4 regions of the Streptomyces sp. NPDC048496 genome follow, and region 1 is predicted to be linked to each of the others. Evidence: riboswitches for the same ligand, from Rfam matches in the RefSeq annotation. Region 1 holds a riboswitch; each other region holds the start of a gene.
The links. A riboswitch is a leader RNA that binds a small molecule or an ion and turns the genes downstream of it on or off. The one in region 1 is predicted to bind cobalamin.

Region 1 (2,189 bases):
ACGTCATCCAGCCCTGACCGGTCTGCGCGAGCGTCCGCATCATCCGGCCGTACAGCTCACGCGCGGGCATCGACTTGCGGGCCAGGCCCTTGGCCTCGGCGGCCCGGTACACGGCGTCGAACTCGTCGCCCCACAGGTCGACCAGTTCCGGCACGTCGGCGGGGGAGAACAGCGACCAGTCGCCGTCCGCGTCGACCCGGCGCATGAATTCGTCCGGGATCCAGTGCGCCAGGTTGAGGTTGTGCGTACGCCGCTGGTCCTCGCCCGTGTTGTCGCGCAGCTCCAGGAATTCCTCGATGTCCGCGTGCCACGTCTCCAGGTAGACGGCGGCGGCGCCCTTGCGGCGGCCGCCCTGGTTCACTGCGGCGACCGAGGCGTCGAGCGTCTTCAGGAACGGCACGATGCCGTTGGAGTGCCCGTTGGTGCCGCGGATCAGCGAACCGCGGGCGCGGATCCGGGAGTACGAGAGGCCGATGCCGCCCGCGTGCTTGGAGAGTCGCGCCACCTGGTGGTAGCGGTCGTAGATGGAGTCGAGCTCGTCCAACGGCGAGTCCAGCAGATAGCAGGAGGACATCTGCGGGTGCCGGGTGCCGGAGTTGAAGAGTGTGGGGGAGGAGGGGAGGTAGTCGAGGCGGCTCATCAGGCCGTACAGTGCGGCGACCTCGTCCAGTGCGCGCACCGACTCGTCCTCGGCGAGACCGGCGGCGACGCGCAGCATGAAGTGCTGCGGCGTCTCGATGACCTGGCGGGTGAGCGGGTGACGCAGCAGATAGCGGCTGTGCAGTGTCCGCAGCCCGAAGTAGCCGAACCGGTCGTCGGCGCCGTCGGCGAGGGACTGCTCGACCAGCGCGTCGAGCCGGGCCGCGTGGAGCGCCACGAACGCGGCCGTACGGTCCGCGATCAGACCCTCGCGGTGGCCGACGGCGACCGACGCGGAGAACGACAGCGCGCCCTGACCGGCCGCCTCGTCCGCGATGGTGCGAGTCAGGAGGCGGGCGGCGAGCCGGGAGTACGCGGGGTCCTCGGCGATCAGACCCGCGGCGGCCTCGGTGGCCAGCGCGCGCAACTCCGCCTCGTCCGACGCGGCGTTGCGGCCGCGCAGCGCGGCGGCGGCGACGCGGCCGGGGTCGGTGTCGGGCAGATCGGCAGTGAGGTCGGTCAGGGTCCGCAGCAGTGCGGTCCCGGGTCCGTCATTCGTGGTTCCCGCGGACTCGGCGACTGAAGCCGGATCGGCTGGCGCGATGGTCACGTGGTGCTCTCCCTCGCTCGGCTCGGGGCCGGCGGGGGAGCGGGGCAGCCGCGTGGAGGCATGCCCGAAGAAGGAGGGCAGCACTGTGTGCGGCGTCCACCGGCCCATCCGCGAGGCCCGGACGTCTGGGCGTCCGGATCGGTCGAGCCGGACGCGCTGTCGGCAGGTCCTCGGACTTTCAGGGTGCGCAAAAGGGCCCTGAACATACCGTTGCGGGACAGTTCCGGATTCGCACCGGATTTCCCTGCGGCGACAGCGAGCACGAGCATACATGTGGGGGCCGTCCGATGAGGTGGCCCCCACATGTTGTGTCGAATCGGTTCAGAGGCCCAGGCTGTACGTGAGCAGCGCGAGGCCCGCAAGGGGATCCCGGTCGCGTTCCGGCGTGCGTACGAAGTCGAGCCGATGGTAGATCCGGTGGGCGCCGGACATGGTCGGCTGGGTGGACAGGACGAGCCGCGCGACGCCCTTCGTGGCCCGTGCCCGGTCGATACAGGCCCGCACGAGCGCCTCGCCCGCCCCGGGGCCGCGCGCCGCCCGTGCGACGGCGAGCATCCGGAATTCGGCGGATCGACAGGTCCATGCCGGGAGTGTGCCGTACCGGTGGGTGACGCCGGACGGGCTGGGTGCAGCCCGTCCGGCGAGGGAACCAGGGCCCTTCGTCCGGATCGGGCCCGATCCGGACGAAGGGCACTAGCCGGCGGACGGGCTCGCGTCGGGTGACGGGCTCGACTCGGGCCTGGCCGAGGGGAGTTCCACCTGGACGCCCGGGTCGCCCGTGTCCGCCGTGTAGTCCGCCGGGGAGGTCTCGTCGACGCCCGCCGGGGCCTTCACCGCGTTCAGGACGAAGGTCAGCACCACCGTCACCACGGCGTTAAGCACGAACGCCGTCAGACCGATGTAGCCGATCTCGCCGATCCCCGGGATCTCCTTCGAGGAG
Region 2 (2,189 bases), on a different contig from region 1:
ACGCCGGACTGGACCCGGCCGACTGGGACGGCAGCCGGGTCGCCGTGGTCGTCGGCACCAGCAGCGGAGGCTCCGCGGGCCTGACCGAACAGGCCGTCGTCCTCGACCGGCGAGGACCGGGGGCCACCTCGCCGACGGGGATCCTCCTCACCATTCCGAACATGCCCGCGGCGGAGATCGCCATCCGGATGGGGGCGACCGGTCCCAGCCTGGCGCCGTGCACCGCCTGTTCGTCCGGGGTCACCGCGCTCTCCGTCGCCCGGGACCTGCTGGTCACCGGCCAGTGCGACCTCGCGATCGCCGGAGCCACCGAGTCGATTGTCTTCCCGGTCGCCATGACCGGATTCGCCCGGTCCGGTGCCGCCGCCACGAGGGACGGCGACCCGGCCCGCCTCTGCCGGCCGTTCGCGGCCGACCGCGCCGGTCTGGTCATGGGCGAGGGCGCCGCCGTCATGGTGCTGGAACGGGCGGACGACGCACGGGCCCGGGCAGCGGTCCCGCGGGCGCTGCTCGCCGGGACAGGCGCCACCACCGACGCCCACCATCCCACCACTCCGCACCCGTCCGGCGCCGTCGCCCGGGCCGCGGTCGAGGCCGCGCTGCGCGACGCGGGCTGGGCGGCCGAGGACGTCGAACACGTCAACGCGCATGGCACGTCGACACCGCTGGGCGACGCCACCGAAGCCGCTCTCATCGGCCGGGCCTACCCGCACCGGCCACCCGTCACCGCCCCCAAGGGGGTACTGGGCCACTGCATGGGGGCTGCCGGAGCCATCGAGGCGGGGCTGACGATCCTCACGCTGCAGCGCGGGATCGTACCGCCGATCGCCAACCTGGACGCCTCGGCGCCCGAGTTCGACATCGACTGCGTCACCGGACAGCCCCTCCACCGGCCCGTCCGGCGCGCCGTGAGCCACTCCTTCGGGTTCGGCGGCCACAACGCCGTGGTCGCCCTCCAGCGTCCGTAGGCAGGGGGCGGAGCATGCCGGGGCGGTACGGCCGGGGTGCCTTTGGCCCCACCGCACCGCCGACGGGCCGCGCGGCGCAGCGTGATAGCTTGCCGAAGCCAGTCAAACTCCACGTAGGGGTCAGGGAATCCGGTGCGAATCCGGAGCTGACGCGCAGCGGTGAGGGGGACGGGCGGGGCCACGGCCACTGGGACATCCACGGGTGTCCTGGGAAGGCGTCCCGTCCGAAGGAACCCGAGTCCGAAGACCTGCTGGCATCTGCCGCCCGGTACCGGGCGGCAGCACTCCGTACAGCGGGCTCCGCGCATGGGCCCTGAGACGCAGAGGGACTCCGTGCCGTCCATAGCCAGCCCTGCCCGCGCCGCCGCCCTGCTCTCGGCGGCACTCCTCCTGCTGACCGCGTGCGGCGGAGGGACCGACGACTCCACACCCAAGTCAGCCGGTGGCGAAGGCTATCCGGTGACGCTCAGGAACTGCGGCCGCACCGTCACCGTCGAAGCCGCACCGCACCACGCCGTCTCCGTCGACCAGGGATCGACGGAGATCCTGCTCTCCCTCGGCCTCGCCGACCGGCTGGCGGCCACGGCCACCTGGACCGACCCGGTGATGAAGGGGCTGGAGAAGGCCAACGCGAAGGTGCCACGCCTCTCGGAGAACCGGCCGTCGTCGGAGAAGGTCCTCGACCAGGAACCCGACTTCGTCAGCGCCTCGTTCGAATCGACCCTCGCCAAGGGCGGCGTCGCCCCCCGCGAACAGTTCGAGGAGCTCGGTGTCCCCACCTACGTGTCGCCCGCCGACTGCACCGGCAAGGACAACAGCGGCGGCGGCGACGGAGCGCGTACCGAAGCACTGACCATGGACAGCGTCTACGGCGAAGTGCGCGACCTGGCCAAGGTGTTCGGCGTCCAGCAGCGCGGCGACGAGCTCGTCGCCCGGCTGCGGGAGCGGGTGAGGAAGGCCACCGACGGCATCGACGCCTCCGACGCCACTCTCCTCTACTGGTTCTCCGACTCCAAGGCCCCGTACCTGGCGGGCTGCTGCGGCGCACCCGGCGTCATCACCAGGGAGCTCGGAGCGAAGAACGTCTTCGACGACACCCATGAGGAATGGCCGCAGATCAGCTGGGAGACCGTCGCCGACCGCAACCCCGATGTCCTGGTCATCGGCGATCTGACGCGCAGGGCACAGACCGCCGAGAGCGCCGCGAAGAAGATCGAGTTC
Region 3 (2,189 bases), on a different contig from region 1:
GGTGCTCAGGGACCGCCCGCAGCGCAGGTTCCAGCGGCCGGACCGGCCGCTGAGCTCTGTCAGTGTCAATGGGGCGACATCCAACCGCCAGAACGCCTGCGGCGGAAGGCCCAGCGCGTGCACGATCGCGGCGCGCACCACCGCGGGTTCGACCACGGCGATCACGCGGCCGTCCCCGGCGCCGTCCCGATGCGACGAGTCCAGCCAGCCGCCCACCCGCGCACACAGGTCCAGCAGCGACTCACCGCCGTGCGGTGCCGCCGAAGGGCCGGACAGCCAGACCGACACCGCCTCCGGCTCGGCCTCGCTCACCTTCGCCAGCCGCTGCCCGCTCCAGCGCCCCAAGTCCCAGCCGCGGAGGGCCGGTTCGGGTTCGGACCGCAGCCCCAGCGCCTCGGCGGTCCCGGCGCACCGCTCGTCCGCTCCGCACACCCGGCGATCGGCGGCAGGCACCGCGGCAGCGGCCGCACGCGCCCGCCCGACACCGGACGCGTCGAGCGGGGCGTCGCCGTCGAAACGGGCTTCACGCAGCGCAGCATTGAGCGCCGGCGAGATCAACATCACTTGTACCGTCAACACCGGTGTCAACTCCCTGAACTGTGGCCTTTCGGGTAAGCACACCACGGCATCCGGGCCTTCCGGCCCCGCAGATGGCGCCATGGCGGCGCGTGCCCGCAGGCGGTAAGGTCGCGATGAACATGACGACGGTGTGACGGAAGTCCGGTGAGAATCCGGCACGGTCGCGCCACTGTGAACCCGTACCCCTGCGGGAAGTCAGACCCGGCACTGTCGTCTCAGGCACCACGATCGGGACGCGTGTTCCCTCAGGAGGTTCTGCCATGGCACAGACTGCTGCCCCCGCAACCGTCGCCACACCCGCCATCACCCCCATCTCGCTGAAGGCCATTGCCCCGTGGGCGGTCTTCTTCGGCATCCTCATGCTCGTCCTGCTGTACTTTGTCGGCGCCGAGCAGGGTGCCACCGCTGTCATCTCCGGCGAAGGTGTCCACGAGTGGGTTCACGACGGTCGCCACCTGCTCGGTTTCCCCTGCCACTGACACGCCGCGCACCTCAGGGGAACCGCTCATGAACTCCATATCTGTCAGAGCGCTGCTCGTCCGCGGCATGCTGGCCGGACTTGCCGCCGGCGCGCTCGCTCTTGCCGTCGCCTACTTCCTCGGTGAATCCCGGGTGGACGCGGCGATCGCGCTCGAAGAGGCTCACGGCCACGAGCACGGCGGCGAGGAACTTGTCAGCCGCACCATGCAGTCCACCGCGGGTCTCGCCACCGGTGTCCTGGTCTTCGGTGTGGCGATCGGCGGCATCGCCGCGCTGGTCTTCTGCTACGCCCTCGGCCGCATCGGCAGGTTCGGCCCGAGGGCCACGGCCGCATTGATCGCGTTCGGCGCCCTGCTGACCGTGTATGTCGTGCCGTTCCTCAAATACCCGGCCAATCCGCCGGCTGTCGGACACCCCGACACGATCGGCCAACGCACCACCCTGTTCTTCCTGATGGTCGTCCTCAGCGTGCTGTTGGCCGTCGCTGCCGTCATCTTCGGCAAACGGCTGGCTCCCCGCCTGGGCAACTGGAACGCGTCCATTGCCGCGTCCGCCGCCTATGTGCTCGTCATCGGGCTGGCCTACGCCTTCCTGCCCTCGTTCAACGAGGTCGGCAAGGGCTTCCCGGCCAGTCTGCTGTGGGAGTTCCGCCTCGCCACCCTCGCTGTTCAGGCCACGCTGTGGACCACGTTCGGTCTGGTCTTCGGCTATCTGACCGAGCGGCTGCTGGTGCCGAAGGCCGGCACGGTGACGGCCGGGGGCGGTACCACGTCCCACGCCACAGCCGCTGCGAGCTGAGGCGCCGGCCGACTCGTCGGCCGTATGACGGGAGAACCCGCCGGGAAGCCCCGGCGGGTTCTCCCGTCTATGCGGCGTCCGTCGCGTCGGTCGCTTCAGCCACGTACGTCGCATCCGTTGCGTCCGACGCCTCCGACGTGTCCGACCAGTCGATCAGGAAGTGCTTCACCCGGTCGTCCGCCCTGACGAACCGCATGCCTGCCGCCACCATGACGTGGTGGGACGCGATGTTGTCGAGGTCGGCATCGCCGTTCACGGCGGCGATGCCCTCGTCGCGGGCGAACTCCAGCAGCGCCCGCAGCGCCTCGGCGGCGTACCCCTTGCCGCGCGCC
Region 4 (2,189 bases), on a different contig from region 1:
AACGGCGCGACCTTCACGCCCTGGCGCACCAGCCACCGGCAGATGCCTGCCGTGACGACGCTCTTGCCCGCGTCCGACGTGGTTCCGGCGACCAGCAGTCCGCCGCTCATGTCCCGCTCCGTCCCGCGGCCGGACGCCACCCCGGGGGCGACCACCGTCCCGCGATCAGCCGGCCCGCCGCGCACACGCCGAGAGCCAGCACCCCCACCCGGCGCGACAGCCGCACCGCGCGCTCGATGTCCCCGGTCTCCACCGCACGGCCGGTCGCGCCGTTCAGTACCGGCCGGTGCTCGACACGCCCGCCGTACGCGAGGGTCCCGCCGAGCCGTACGCCGAGCGCCCCCGCGAACGAGGCCTCCACCGGACCCGCGTTGGGGCTCGGATGCCTGCCCGCGTCCGCCCGCCAGGCCCGCAGCGCTCGACGTGGCTGCCCCCCGGCAACCACGGCGAGCGCGGCGGTGAGCCGGGCGCCGGGCCAGCCCGCGACGTCGTCCAGGCGGGCCGAGGCCCAGCCGTAGCGCAGATGGCGGGGCGACTTGTGCCCGACCATCGCGTCGAGGGTGTTGACGGCGCGGTAGGCGACGAGTCCGGGCACGCCACCCAGCGCGCCCCACACGAGGGCACCCACCACCGCGTCCGAGGTGTTCTCGGCCACGGACTCCACCACGGCGCGCGCGATCTGCGGCCCGTCGAGGGAGTGCGGGTCGCGCCCGCACAGATGGGGGAGGCGCTCCCGGGCCAGCTCGATGTCACCGGCGGTGAGCGCGCCGCCGATGGCGCGCGCCTCGCGACCCAGCGAGGTGCCGCCGACGACGGACCAGGTGGCGGCCGCGGTCAGGGCGACGGAGACGGCGGGATGACGGCGTACGGCATGGGCGGCCAGCGTGGCTCCACCCGCAGCGCCTCCGGCGCAGACCAGGGTGTGCAGGGTGCCCCACCCGCGGTGGTCGCGCCACAGACGCCGTTCGACGCCCGCCGCGGCCCGCCCGAAGGCGGCGACCGGATGCCCCCGGCGGGGATCGCCGAGCAGCAGATCGCCGATCAGGCCGGCGGCGGCGCCGTACGCGAAGATGCGGTCGGCTCGCACGGCTCAGCCGGCCGCGCTGCCTCGAAGGACCCTGGTACAGCCGGCTCCTGGTGAGAGCGGCACAGAAACGGCGGACGCACGGCAGCCGGGCATGGCGATATGTCCTCACTCAGGGTCCGCGCCCTGGTTCGACGTGACCGGCGGCGAGAGTCTCCTGGCTCCCGGATCCGCAGTTCCCCCGGCCTTCCAGCCCGCATGCGCGGGCCGTGACTTCCGGTGTGGGGGACTGCTCCCCGGTGACAGTGGCGGGACCGCGCCGGATTCGCACCGGCTTCCTCTGCTGTCGCCGTAAATGGCTCCGGCAGTCCACCACGCTCCGCGAACGCCCGTCAACCTGGCGTTGACCTGCGGCGGTGCAGTGTGCGCAGACGCACATCGGGCCGGACACACGCGAGGTGTGTCCGGCCCGATGAGGGAGTGCGGGAAGGGGCTCAGGCGACGATCAGATAGATCCCGTACGCGACCGAGGCCGCGCAGAGCCCGAAGCAGAGGTACGCGCCCGCGCGGGCGAGCACCAGGGAGCCTCCGGTGGAGCCGCCCTGCGCGGCCGGCTCCGGCTGCTTGGAGAGGCCGACGATGCCCAGGGTGAAGAGGCCCACCAGTGCGACGGTGACGACGAGCGAGACGCCGAAAACGGAGCCGAGGGCTGCCCAGTCGATGTTCATGGTGATCTGTCCTTACACCGTGGCGGGCCGCGCCGGATCGGCGGCGACGGTTCCGGGCTGGGCCGGGATGGTGGTCTTGAGGTCCGTGGTCGTGTCCACTGCCGGGGCGACCGCGGCCGCCCCGGCGGGCGGCGGCGGGGTGACGGCCGCGATGGCGGTGGTGATGACACCCGCCGGTTCGGCGACCTCGCCGGTGGGCGCGACATCGTCGTGCCCGACCGGCTTGCGCCGGGACAGCAGCCAGATCGCTCCGGAGCCCGCGACGAGCAGGACGGCGACGACGGCGACACCCCAGGTGCCCTGCTTGGTGAGGAACTCCGCGCCCGCGCCGACCAGACCCGCGGCCGGCAGGGTCAGACCCCAGGCGACGAACATCCGGGTCGCGGTGGACCAGCGGACCACACCGCCCCGGCGGCCCAGACCCGCACCCATCACGG

Region 2: another riboswitch for cobalamin. It lies ahead of ACGFSA_RS21390 (ABC transporter substrate-binding protein); the one in region 1 lies ahead of ACGFSA_RS09375 (ribonucleoside-diphosphate reductase subunit alpha).
Region 3: another riboswitch for cobalamin. It lies ahead of ACGFSA_RS22645 (CbtB domain-containing protein); the one in region 1 lies ahead of ACGFSA_RS09375 (ribonucleoside-diphosphate reductase subunit alpha).
Region 4: another riboswitch for cobalamin. It lies ahead of ACGFSA_RS12695 (cobalamin biosynthesis protein); the one in region 1 lies ahead of ACGFSA_RS09375 (ribonucleoside-diphosphate reductase subunit alpha).

Annotation. Positions count from the first base shown of each region.
Region 1 covers NZ_JBICXB010000006.1:169,515-171,703, forward strand. The annotation lists gene ACGFSA_RS09375 (ribonucleoside-diphosphate reductase subunit alpha) at 1-1,249, opposite strand, end outside; cobalamin riboswitch at 1,393-1,531, opposite strand; partial or broken gene ACGFSA_RS09380 (GNAT family N-acetyltransferase) at 1,571-1,816, opposite strand; gene mctP (monocarboxylate uptake permease MctP) at 1,943-2,189, opposite strand, start outside.
Region 2 covers NZ_JBICXB010000024.1:23,731-25,919, reverse strand. The annotation lists gene ACGFSA_RS21395 (beta-ketoacyl-[acyl-carrier-protein] synthase family protein) at 1-968, shown strand, start outside; cobalamin riboswitch at 1,051-1,239, shown strand; gene ACGFSA_RS21390 (ABC transporter substrate-binding protein) at 1,302-2,189, shown strand, end outside.
Region 3 covers NZ_JBICXB010000026.1:86,177-88,365, forward strand. The annotation lists gene ACGFSA_RS22640 (histidine phosphatase family protein) at 1-561, opposite strand, end outside; adenosylcobalamin (AdoCbl) riboswitch at 688-836, shown strand; gene ACGFSA_RS22645 (CbtB domain-containing protein) at 840-1,058, shown strand; gene ACGFSA_RS22650 (CbtA family protein) at 1,087-1,857, shown strand; gene ACGFSA_RS22655 (GNAT family N-acetyltransferase) at 1,925-2,189, opposite strand, start outside.
Region 4 covers NZ_JBICXB010000009.1:121,505-123,693, forward strand. The annotation lists partial or broken gene ACGFSA_RS12690 (cobyric acid synthase) at 1-110, opposite strand, end outside; gene ACGFSA_RS12695 (cobalamin biosynthesis protein) at 107-1,087, opposite strand; cobalamin riboswitch at 1,235-1,366, opposite strand; gene ACGFSA_RS12700 (hypothetical protein) at 1,519-1,752, opposite strand; gene ACGFSA_RS12705 (anion permease) at 1,765-2,189, opposite strand, start outside.